4 regions of the Erwinia sp. AnSW2-5 genome follow, and region 3 is predicted to be linked to each of the others. Evidence: predicted binding sites of a transcription regulator. Region 3 holds the regulator's gene; each other region holds the start of a gene.
The links. Region 3 encodes PurR, which represses purine synthesis genes. Its sites were predicted from a motif close to CANGCAAACGTTTGCNTG; they were not measured.

Region 1 (3,114 bases), on a different contig from region 3:
CCCACCAGCACACCAATCAAAATCGGGATAATCGCCAGGAAACCCCGGAACAGCACGGAGCCAAAGACCGTGACGCCCAGCGTGACCATCGAAATAATGATGGTTTTACTGTCAGCCATACTGCCATCGGCAGGCAACAGACCGGACATATTCGCCGCCACGCCCGCCAGTTCCAGACCAATCACCGCCACAATCGCGCCCATCGCCGCAGGCGGGAACATCACGTCCAGCCAGCCGGTTCCGGCTTTTTTGACGATCAACGCCACCAGGCAAAACAGCACGCCACACATAATGAAACCGCCCAGCGCCACTTCATAACCCAGCGGTAACAGCAGCAGTACCGGGGAGATAAAGGCAAAGCTGGACCCCAGATAAGCCGGGATTTTCCCTTTACAGATAAACAGATACAGCAGCGTGCCGATGCCGTTGAACAGCAGCACCGTAGCCGGGTTGATATGGAACAGGATCGGCACCAGCACCGTCGCACCGAACATGGCGAACAGATGCTGGAAGCTGAGTGGAATGGTTTGCAGCAGCGGTGGCCGCTCGTGTACGCCAATTGCGCGACGCGTCATGATTTCATTACCCCTTGAGTTTGCCTGAGCTATAAAAAAACCGACTCTCTGGTCGGTTTGATGCTTAACGGGTCGGGCATGCCCGACCCCCTACGGATTATTCGCTGTTTCAGTGCTTTCCGGGCACTACGGATTGGCCACTGATTTTGTAGGGGCGAGGCATGCCTCGCCCGCTGCGGGCTTATTTGGTACCAAAAATCTTATCGCCTGCATCGCCGAGGCCAGGAATAATATATCCCTTCTCGTTCAGTCCCTGATCGACTGAGGCCGTGTACAGCTCAACGTCCGGGTGCGCTTTTTCCAGCGCGGCAATCCCTTCCGGCGCCGCTACCAGCACCAGCACCTTAATGCTGTTACAGCCCGCTTTTTTCAGCAGGTCGATAGTGGCAATCATTGAACCACCGGTTGCCAGCATCGGGTCAACCACCAGCGCCAGGCGCTCTTCGATGTTGGACACCAGCTTCTGGAAGTACGGCACCGGCTCCAGGGTTTCTTCGTCGCGGTAGACACCCACAACGCTGATACGCGCACTTGGCACATGTTCCAGCACGCCTTCCATCATGCCCAGACCGGCACGCAGAATCGGAACAACGGTAATTTTTTTACCTTTGATTTGCTCGATTTCAACCGGACCGTTCCAGCCTTCAATGGTCACGGTTTCGGTTTCCAGATCGGCAGTGGCTTCATAAGTCAGCAGACTTCCCACTTCTGACGCGAGTTCACGGAAACGTTTGGTGCTTACATCATGTTCCCGCATCAGACCCAGTTTATGTTTGACCAGCGGGTGTTTGACTTCCACGATCTTCATTGTTGTACTCCCGGAGTGTTAAGCTGCAAAAAAAATCGCGAGATTATAGCGCCATTTATCCCCGGCGCCATATGACTTAGTGCAATACTTTGTTTATCCCCTGCAATCTTGATAAGGATTAGCTAAAATCCAGCTATCCGCAATGCGCCTTAAGATGGCACTCGCAAACGTTTGCCTGCACTGTTAGAATTACCGCGTTTTATTTTGACCACCACACCAACCGCAAACCGCGTGGGGATTTCGCAGTGACCGACAAAACCTCTCTCAGCTATAAAGACGCCGGCGTAGATATCGATGCTGGCAATGCTTTAGTCGACCGTATCAAAGGCGTAGTGAAAAAGACTCGTCGCCCGGAAGTGATGGGTGGACTGGGCGGTTTCGGTGCCCTTTGTGCACTGCCGCAAAAATACCGTGAACCTATCCTGGTTTCCGGCACTGACGGCGTCGGCACCAAGCTGCGTCTGGCGATGGACCTGAAACGCCACGATACCATCGGTATCGACCTGGTCGCGATGTGCGTTAACGATCTGGTCGTACAGGGCGCAGAGCCGCTGTTCTTCCTCGATTATTATGCCACTGGCAAGCTGGACGTTGATACGGCCGCCAGTGTGATCACCGGCATCGCTGAAGGCTGTTCACAGTCTGGCTGTGCGCTGGTTGGCGGCGAAACCGCTGAAATGCCAGGTATGTACCACGGTGAAGATTACGACGTGGCAGGCTTCTGTGTCGGCGTGGTTGAGAAATCCGAAATTATCGACGGCAGCAAAGTCGCCGATGGCGACGTTCTGATCGCCCTGGGTTCAAGCGGCCCTCACTCCAACGGCTACTCGCTGGTACGCAAAATTCTGGAAGTCAGCAAAACTGACCCGGAAACCACCCAGCTTGAAGGCAAAACGCTGTCTGACCATTTGCTGGCGCCAACCCGCATCTACGTGAAAAACATCCTCAGCCTGATCGAACAGGTGGATGTCCATGCGATTGCCCACCTGACTGGCGGCGGCTTCTGGGAAAATATTCCGCGCGTACTGCCGGATAACACCCAGGCGGTGCTTGACGAGTCAAGCTGGGAATGGCCAGCCGTCTTTGGCTGGATGCAGCAGGCAGGTAATGTCAGCCGCTTCGAGATGTACCGCACCTTCAACTGTGGTGTCGGCATGGTGATTGCCCTGAGTCCGGCAGAAGCCGACAAAGCGGTACAGCTGATGACGGATGCGGGTGAAAAAGCCTGGAAAATCGGGGTGATCAAAGCCTCTGACTCTGAAGAACGTGTGGTCATTAACGCATGAAACGCATAGTCGTGCTGGTTTCCGGCAATGGAAGCAATTTACAGGCAATCCTGGACGCCTGCCAGCAGGGACGGATTAACGGCAGCGTTGCTGCCGTATTCAGTAATAAAGCAGAGGCCTTTGGTCTGGAACGCGCGCGTGAGGCGAACGTTCCTGCTCATGCGCTGGCTGCCGCGCAGTTTGCCGACCGTGAAGCGTTTGATCGCCAGCTGATGCTGGAAATTGACGCTTACGCCCCCGATCTGGTGGTGCTGGCCGGTTATATGCGCATCCTCAGCCCGGCATTTGTACAGCACTATGCCGGACGGATGCTGAATATCCATCCTTCGCTGTTACCGAAATACCCGGGGTTGCACACGCATCGCCAGGCCATCGAGAACGGTGACGACGAGCACGGCACATCGGTGCATTTTGTCACCGAAGAGCTGGACGGCGGCCCGGTTAT
Region 2 (3,114 bases), on a different contig from region 3:
ATAAGGCTAAAAGGGACTGGATTGCTCTGTCTTATTGTTGTTGCAGGTACGATACGCGGTAAAGCCGTAAAGTGTTAGCCGTACTAAAGTACAGTGATGGGCTGTCCTTTTTCATGGCGGCTTTTCGCCCAGCCAAAATAATTGAAGAACGCATAAAGCGTTCTTCAATCAGGAAGCGGAAAAAGTGAGAACGTTAACCCAGCTTCTCAACCGCCCAGGCAATTCCGCTGGCGTACTCTTCCGGCAGCAGCGGCACCAGCGCGTTCAGTGCGTTGCTCAGCGCCTGTGGGCTAACGTCGGACAGGTTCAGGTGGCCGACTTTACGCCCGGCACGCACTTCCTTCTCATACCAGTGCAGATGCACCAGCGGCTGTTCCAGCCAGGCCAGATTCACATCCGTGCCGATCAGATTCACCATAACGGACGGGGTGCTGACAACAGGCGTTGGCAGCGGAAGATCCAGAATCGCCCGCAGATGCAGCTCAAACTGGCTGATGGATGCACCGTTCTGCGTCCAGTGACCGCTGTTGTGTACACGCGGTGCCAGTTCATTGATCAGCAGACCTTCCGGCACCACGAAACACTCCATCGCCATCACGCCGACGTAGTTCAGCTCGTTCATGATGGCGGAAAGCATACGCTCGGCCTGCTGCTGATGCTGCGCATCCACGTCCGGCAATACTACGCTGGTGCGCAAAATACCGTCCTGATGCAGGTTGTGCGTCAGCGGATAGAACACCGTGCGGCCATCGTGGCCACGCGCGCCAACCAGCGACATTTCGCCAGAGAAGTTAATTCCCTGCTCAACAATGCACTCACCGTAGCAATCAGCAGGCAGTGATGCGGTTTCATCTGCACGCAGACGCCACTGACCGCGTCCGTCATAGCCGCCGGTACGGCGCTTAACGATGGCAAGGGAACCGAGCGTTGTGAACACCTGCGCCCATTCATCTTCGCTTGCGAGCAACTGCCACGGCGCAGTGGCCAGACCCAGTCGATCCAGCAGTTGCTTCTGCGTCAGGCGGTCGGCCAGCAGCGGGAAGATATCGCGGTTCACAAAGGCGTTATGGCTGGCCAGCTCGCGGGTTAAGGCGGTTTCAGGCCAGCGCTCGATTTCGGCCGTGATCACGCTCTGTGCGATGGGCAGGGAGTCGGGTTCCGCATCCAGACCTACTGGATAAACGGCAATGCCCAGCGGTTCACCCGCCTGGCGCAGCATACGTCCCAGCTGGCCGTTACCCAATACACAAACCGGCTTCATGCCTCCACCCGCGGGTCCGGGTTATTCAGCACTTCATCGGTCTGGGTCTGGCGCCAGTGATTCAGGCGAGCTGCCAGTTCGGCATCGTGCAGTGCGAGGATCTGCGCGGCCAGCAGGGCGGCATTGGCAGCACCGGCTTTACCAATAGCCAGCGTGCCCACAGGAATGCCGCGTGGCATCTGCACAATAGAATACAGGCTGTCGACACCGCTCAGTGCGGCGCTCTGCACGGGCACGCCCAGTACCGGAACCAGCGTTTTTGCTGCCAGCATGCCCGGCAAGTGCGCCGCGCCGCCTGCACCCGCGATAATCACCTGATAGCCGTTATCCGCTGCCTGTTCGGCAAAGCTGAACAGTCTGTCCGGCGTGCGGTGTGCAGACACCACTTCGCAGTGAAACGGAACATCAAGGCTGGTGAGAATTTCCGCGGCAAATTGCATGGTTGCCCAGTCACTTTTGGAACCCATAACAATAGCAATGCGGGCCGGTGCGGCGTTGGATGACATGCGGGTCTGACTCCTGTGATTGTGATACTTCACCTGAATGGCGCTGTGGGCTTACCAGGTGGGAAGGGCAAAGAGAATATCACGACTGGGCGGCAAGGAAAACGGTTGCGTGGCGCGAAATAGTGCCGGGTTTCGCCAGGTTTTTGAATCAGAACGGGAAGGAAATCAGGCTTATTTCATCGGTGCTGACTTTGATCATTGAGCCTTCTTCGTGCCAGGCACCCAGAACAAGGCGTTCAGCCGCTTTGCCGCCGATCAGCAGGGGATGAACCGCAGGGCGATGCGTATGACCGTGGATCAACCACTGCACCTGATGGCGGGCCATCACGTTCACAACGGCTTGCGGATTCACATCCATGATCGACTGGGATTTACTGCTGTTCGCCTCGCGGCTTCCGGCGCGCATTTTCAGCGCAATACGCTGGCGCACAAACAGGGGCAGGGCGAGGAACAGCGTCTGTAGCCAGCGTTGCTGTACTTTGGCACGAAAGCGCAGATAGCCTTCGTCATCAGTACACAGCGTGTCACCGTGCATAATCAGCACCTGTCTGCCATACAGATTAAGCACCTGCTCTTCCGGCAGCAGCGTCATGCCGCAGGCAGCCGCAAAGCGCTTGCCCACCAGGAAGTCACGATTACCGTGAATAAAATAACAGGGGATAGTCAGCTGGCGCAGAGCCGTCGCGACCTCCGCATGCAGCGGATTAGGGTCGTCGTCGCCAATCCAGGCTTCAAACAGGTCACCGAGAATATACAGCGCGTCAGCATGCTGTGCTTCACGGCGTAAAAAATGCAGAAAACCGGCAGTGATTGCCGGTTCTTCAGTACACAGATGGAGATCTGCGATAAACAGCGTGTGCGACATTATTCGCTGACGGTGACTTTCTGGATGATCACGTCGTCTTTTGGTACGTCCTGGTGCATGCCGCTGCGGCCGGTAGACACGGCTTTGATTTTCTCAACCACGTCCATACCTTCAACCACTTCAGCGAACACGCAGTAACCGAAGCCCTGCAGGCTTTCGTCACGGAAGTTCAGGAAGTCGTTGTCAGCCACGTTGATAAAGAACTGCGCGGTAGCAGAGTGCGGTGCCTGAGTACGGGCCATCGCCAGGGTGCCTTTGGTGTTCTTCAGGCCATTGCTGGCTTCGTTGCGGATCTCGTCTTTGGTGTCTTTCTGCTTCATGCCCGGTTCAAAACCACCGCCCTGGATCATAAAACCGTTGATCACACGGTGGAAGATGGTGTTGTCGTAAAAACCTTCGCTGCAATATTCAAGGAAGTTTTTAACGGTAGCCGGCGCTTTATCATCGAAAGTCTTGATGACGATATCGCCATGATTAGTCTG
Region 3 (3,114 bases):
TATTGAAACAAAAAAGACCTTACCCTTTGTTAAGAAGTTAGATTAGAATTGGCCCAACCTTCTGCATAACCGCAGAAATCTCTTTTCTGACCGCGTTGCTGTCTTTTGTAGCGCACAAACTGTTAATGGGAACGATGCGTTTACTCATCACGCTCTTCATACTGGCTTTCACCCAGTTGTTTTTCAACATGGCGCACGCATCGCCACATACCCCTATTAATGCAAAACAGCAAAAAGCCGACAGCAACACTGCGCGTGTAGATGACCGCCGTAAGCGCCGCCCGGTAAAAGCCACCTCGACCAAAAAAATCAAAGAACCTGCCAGTAAAAAAGCCAAAGAAATTGTTAAAAAAGAGTCCTCTAAATCAGCCGGGCTCCTGCTGGCAAAAAAACTGAAAGAGAAAGAGAAGAAAAAAACCAGCGCAGCGGCCCCCGTGCGTAATGCGAAAGTGGAAAAGAAAGCACTGAGCAAAAAGCTTGCGGCCAGCAAAAAAGCGGACAAAAAACATTATGGTCGTCAGCGTGCAGGCAGCAAAACCGCCGAAGATGATAACGATGCACTCAACGCCCCGCTCAAACTCAGCAAAGCGCATCGCGCACGCTACCAGAAAGCGCGTGAAACGGCGATGAACAAGCTGATGGGCCAGCTTGGTAAACCTTATCAATGGGGTGGCACCTCGCCGAAAACCGGGTTCGACTGCAGTGGTCTGGTGTGGTACGCCTATAAGGATCTGGTAAAGTTTAAGATCCCGCGTACGGCCAATGAAATGTTCCATCTGCGCGATGCGGCTTCGATTAAGCGCGATCAGTTAGAGAAAGGTGACCTGGTCTTCTTCCGTATCAACGGGCGTGGCACCGCTGATCACGTTGGTGTCTATCTGGGTGGTGGGAAATTTATTCAGTCTCCACGGACCGGTAAAGATATTCAGGTCAGTGCGTTAAGCGAAGATTACTGGCAGGAACACTACATTGGTGCGCGCCGGATGATGACGCCTAAAACGATTCGATAATGCCTGAAGGTTCGGGAAGAGTTTCCTCCTCCCTGGCAAAACTTAATGCATCACAGCGGTAAAACTAAACGCAATAATCATCAACAGTGAACCCACAACGGTTAGTGCAGTCATTTTCATATCAGTGTTCATTCTCTCTCCTCAATAACCTTGTTTTTAGTAAGCCAACAGATTTTCCCACAGTTACCCGTAAAAATCTCGTTTTCTGTGCGCAGCCTTGTTAGAATTCCTCATTACGTTGCGCAACACCGTTGGCAACGTGTAAAAGCCAGCACTGCATGTCACTCTTCGGACGATTCACCCCCCTCCCGACCCTTTGAGACAGCACCTAAAATAATTCTGGTCGGGCAGGAATGGCTGTACCCAGGCAAACGTTTAACCAATTAGTTATCAAGAGATTATGATAACACCAGGAGTACGATTTTAATGGCAACAATTAAGGATGTGGCAAAGCGCGCCGGTGTTTCCACCACCACCGTGTCCCATGTGATTAACAAAACGCGCTTTGTAGCCGAAGAGACGCGCGAAGCGGTATGGGTTGCAATTAAAGAATTGCATTACTCCCCCAGCGCCGTAGCCCGAAGTCTGAAGGTCAACCACACCAAAACCATTGGCCTGCTGGCAACATCCAGTGAAGCGCCCTATTTTGCAGAGATCATTGAAGCAATAGAAAACCGCTGCTTTGCCAAAGGCTACACGTTGATTTTGGGCAATGCGCACAATGACCTGCACAAACAACAGGCCTATCTGTCAATGATGGCGCAGAAACGCGTCGATGGGCTGCTGGTGATGTGTTCAGAATATCCCGACACGCTGATTTCCATGCTGGAAGACAACCGTAATATTCCGATGGTCGTCATGGACTGGGGCGAGTCGCGCGGTGATTTCACGGATACCGTGCTTGATAATGCTTTTGAGGGCGGTTACCTGGCCGGGCGTTATCTGATCGAACGTGGGCACCGCGATATTGGTGCAATTCCGGGTCAGCTTGAGCGTAATACAGGCGGTGGCCGCCATGCCGGATTCCTGAAAGCACTGGCAGAAGCAGGTATCACACTGCGTGATGAATGGCTGGTGCAGGGTGACTTTGAACCTGAGTCTGGCTATCGCGCCATGCAGCAGATTTTGTCGCAAAAACAGCGCCCGACGGCCATTTTCTGTGGTGGTGATATTATGGCCATGGGCGCGATTTGCGCAGCAGATGAAATGGGTCTGCGCGTGCCGCAGGATATTTCAGTGATCGGTTATGATAACGTGCGCAACGCACGCTACTTCACGCCTGCACTGACCACTGTCCACCAGCCGAAAGAACGTCTGGGCGAAACCGCTTTTGATATGTTGCTGGACCGTATCACCAGCAAGCGCGAAGATCCGCAAACCATTGAAGTTCACCCTTCACTGATTGAGCGCCGTTCCGTTGCCGATGGTCCTTTCCGCGACTACCGCCGTTAATCGCTCAACAGCGAGGGACCGGGTTGTTCGCTCAGCCACTCTGCATTCAGGGTTTCTGTGCTGCCCAGATACTCCAGTAACCAACTCAGCGCCGGTGAGGCGCTGTGTTCAGACCAGCTGAGGTAACAGGGGCTGTCGGGAAAGGATGACGTCAGAATCACTTCTCCCAGCACGCCCTGTTGCAGCCAGGGCTGGGCAAAATGCCCCGGAACCATCCCAACACACAACCCCGCGCGCAGGCAGTCAAACGCGCTTTCCCAGTCTGGCACCACCAGTCGTCGCTGATTATCTAATGTCCATGTAGTGCGTTTCGGCAACGCACGTGAGGTGTCCTCCAACACCAGCGAGGGCCACTCACGAATTAACGTCTCACTTAACGGCCCTTGATGGCTGAGTAACGGATGCGCCGTTTTCACCACACAGCGCCAGTTAAGGCTTCCCATATCACGATAAGCAAAACGTCCTCGCACCGGGATCGCCTGAGTCGCCCCGATCGCGACATCGACGCGGCCGTCAGCCAGTGCATCCCACACACCATTGAACACTTCCGGCATGATGTGCAGCTCCATGTCGGGAAAATGCCGGTAAAAATCCACCACCAGCTGTCGGGTGCGTGCCGGGCGTACAATTCTGTCGACCGCAATATTGATTT
Region 4 (3,114 bases), on a different contig from region 3:
AGCAATGAACTCGGGCAACGCATTATCCGGCTACGGCAGTTTTCGCCCCCTGAAAACACGCTGGCGCGTTACAACCTGAGTGTCAGGCTGGCGGCTTACCTCGCCTTCCAGCTTGCAGCCTGGCATGAGGTCGCTCAGTGGTATGGCTTCCAGTCAGTGCCCGGCTATCCTGAAACCGTTTCCGCCTTTTCACCGGAAGATCTCTATTCCAATCTGCTCGGTGCGCGCATTGCTACAGATATACTTAATTCTGGCGGTGCATCAACCTTGCAGCAGTATCAACATTCGATGGCACAAATGCTCCCGCAGGCACTTGTACAGTTACAGGCCGTCGGCCCGCAAGCTACCCGCTTCCACTTTGATATGCTGGATGGTGCGTGGTGGAACAGTCACTGCCGCCTGCCAGACAAATTCCTGGTACGCCTGCGCAACTACAGCGTCAGCAACCAGCGCCAACCTTCACGCCCCGCAGATAATGTGCCTGAACTGTGGCTGACTTTACCCGACCATTTTGACCATCATCCCCTGTCGCAATTTGCGCGGATGGAAATCTGGAGGGGTGACAATATGGCCAACCTGCCATCACCACTGTTGATGTATAGCTACGATGATTTTGCCGTTCTGGCGCAACAGGCTGAAAAAAACGATCGCCATATGCTGGCAAAAATTGGCAGCCAGTGTGATTGAAAACCCCCTGTCCAGCACGCTGCAACATAAGTAATTCTTATAAATAACAGCAAGAAGAAGAACGCCGCATTGACCTGAAAATGTGCCGATGTTCTCCGCACCTCTGCCATTCCTTACAGGCAACCGTTTCCCCTTGTCACAAATGGCCCAAAATCGCATTACGCGAAAAGTTCCCTTCATACGGCACTTTAATGTGACGCCAATCACACTTTAACTGAATTAAAATGAAACTGAATTTGACAAGTGTGAGCAATCTCTATTTCCTAATGCACTGATAGCGGCACACTGCCGCAGTATTCATGGCGGGTGTTTTTGTTGCAGTCACAAGCACCCATTTGTCGCCCGTAGATAACTTGACCCCACCAGCGCGCTGGCTGCCGAGCAGGGTCTCAGAGCATGTGGTAATAATAATGAAATATAAAATTATGATGGCTGGCGCACTGGCAGCACTTTCCTGGACCCATGTTTCCATCGCTGAAACCAACAGCTCAGAATATGTTTCTGACTGGTGGCATCAGAGCGTGAACGTGGTGGGAAGCTATCACACCCGCTTCGGGCCGCAGCTGAACAATGACGTCTATCTGGAATATGAAGCGTTTGCGAAAAAGGACTGGTTCGATTTCTACGGCTACATCGACGTGCCTAAAGTCTTCGGCGTGGGTAACGGTAACGATGTCGGCGCATGGGATGATGGTTCTCCGTTCTTTATGGAGATCGAACCGCGCTTCTCTATTGATAAACTGACCGGCACCAACCTTGGTTTTGGTCCATTCAAAGAGTGGTATTTCGCCAACAACTATATCTACGATATGGGCGACAACAAGGCGAGCCGTCAGAATACCTGGTATATGGGTCTGGGCACCGACATCGACACCCACTCTGATGTAGGCCTGTCATTGAATGTGTATGCCAAGTATCAGTGGGAAAACTACGGTGCAGCCAATGAAGACAGCTGGGACGGCTACCGCTTCAAGGTGAAATATTTCGTTCCGCTGACCCAGCTTTGGGGCGGCAACCTGACCTATATCGGCTTTACCAACTTTGACTGGGGTTCTGACCTCGCCGATAAAGCCGGCCCGTCACGCACCAGTAACTCTATCGCCTCCAGCCATATTCTTTCTCTGGGCTACGACCACTGGCACTACTCTGTTGTGGCACGTTACTTCCACAACGGTGGCCAGTGGAATGACGGCACCGAGCTGAACTTCGGTAAAGGTAATTTTAACGTGAAATCAGACGGTTTCGGTTACTACCTGGTTGTCGGTTATAACTTCTGATAATCCGCAATACTGATATAACGCGCCGACGGGCGCGTTTTTTTTGCCTGTAATAAACCGCTATACTCCTCCGGCAATATTGCTTCTGCTAAAAGGAATTTTTATGTCTGCAAAGTCTGTTGATCACAGCGTGAAACTACGTCCACTGGAGCGCGAAGACCTGCGGTTCGTCCATCAGTTGGATAACAATGCCAGCGTGATGCGCTACTGGTTTGAAGAGCCGTATGAGGCGTTTGTTGAGCTGTCCGATCTTTACGACAAGCATATCCACGATCAGAGCGAACGTCGGTTTGTGGTTGAACACGATGGAAGTAACGCAGGACTGGTTGAACTGGTGGAGATTAATCATATCCACCGTCGTGCCGAATTTCAGATTATTATTGCCCCCAGCCATCAGGGAAAAGGGCTGGCCAGTAAGGCGGCGAAACTGGCGATGGATTACGGATTTTCGGTGCTTAATCTCTACAAACTATACCTGATCGTCGATAAAGAGAACGAAAAGGCCATCCATATTTATCGTAAGCTGGGCTTTGAAATTGAAGGCGAGCTGATCCACGAATTCTTTATCAACGGCGAATATCGCAACACCATCCGCATGTGCATTTTCCAGCATCAATATCTGGAAAAATTCAAACCCGCGCAGGGCATGGTCAAAACCACCGCGCAGTAAAACAACAACGGCAGGTGGGATAACCCGACCTGCCGTTGTTCGTTTAGCCGCCGCGCGCGCCGACCGGGTTCATGATGGTCTGCAAGCGTTCCGGTTCAATCTTGTACATGCCCCCGTAGAACGGGTCAACCACCAGCCAGCCAGGGAAGCCGAGCAGCGGGATGTTGCCCAGCAGATACCACAGGTTCGGGCTCTCTTTTAGCGGCAGCGTTTGCGGCACATAGCCTGCCCGCTCCAGCATCACCAGATACTTTTTCTTGCCGAAGTAGTTGCCGTTAGACTTCTTGAGCGTCACGGTTTTTGGCGTATAGCCTTCAGCTACCGCTTTACCCGTCTCATCCTGCACCACAAACTTCACCCCTGGGGGCTGGGTCTGAAGCGTCACGTCCTGGGTTTCACTACCGACAATCGTGGCGCAACCACTTAACATCCACGCTGCTGCCAGCGCTGCTATCAGCCGTTTCATCATTCATCCTGCCT

Region 1: the regulator PurR is predicted to act here: its motif matches at 1,544-1,561, upstream of purM (phosphoribosylformylglycinamidine cyclo-ligase).
Region 2: the regulator PurR is predicted to act here: its motif matches at 1,862-1,879, upstream of purE (5-(carboxyamino)imidazole ribonucleotide mutase).
Region 4: the regulator PurR is predicted to act here: its motif matches at 804-821, upstream of ACFL9S_RS19935 (nucleoside-specific channel-forming protein Tsx).

The regions. Positions count from the first base shown of each region.
Region 1 covers NZ_JBJGXA010000003.1:24,636-27,749, forward strand. Annotated here, with positions in the region: gene uraA (uracil permease) at 1-575, opposite strand, end outside; gene upp (uracil phosphoribosyltransferase) at 757-1,383, opposite strand; gene purM (phosphoribosylformylglycinamidine cyclo-ligase) at 1,629-2,669, shown strand; gene purN (phosphoribosylglycinamide formyltransferase) at 2,666-3,114, shown strand, end outside.
Region 2 covers NZ_JBJGXA010000013.1:70,712-73,825, reverse strand. Annotated here, with positions in the region: gene purK (5-(carboxyamino)imidazole ribonucleotide synthase) at 194-1,261, opposite strand; gene purE (5-(carboxyamino)imidazole ribonucleotide mutase) at 1,258-1,767, opposite strand; gene lpxH (UDP-2,3-diacylglucosamine diphosphatase) at 1,916-2,632, opposite strand; gene ppiB (peptidylprolyl isomerase B) at 2,632-3,114, opposite strand, start outside.
Region 3 covers NZ_JBJGXA010000023.1:51,190-54,303, reverse strand. Annotated here, with positions in the region: gene ACFL9S_RS16035 (C40 family peptidase) at 135-1,010, shown strand; gene ACFL9S_RS16030 (YnhF family membrane protein) at 1,053-1,130, opposite strand; gene purR (HTH-type transcriptional repressor PurR) at 1,437-2,462, shown strand; gene punR (DNA-binding transcriptional activator PunR) at 2,459-3,114, opposite strand, start outside.
Region 4 covers NZ_JBJGXA010000034.1:22,897-26,010, reverse strand. Annotated here, with positions in the region: gene ACFL9S_RS19940 (DUF4056 domain-containing protein) at 1-687, shown strand, start outside; gene ACFL9S_RS19935 (nucleoside-specific channel-forming protein Tsx) at 1,098-1,964, shown strand; gene speG (spermidine N1-acetyltransferase) at 2,068-2,634, shown strand; gene ACFL9S_RS19925 (hypothetical protein) at 2,678-3,100, opposite strand.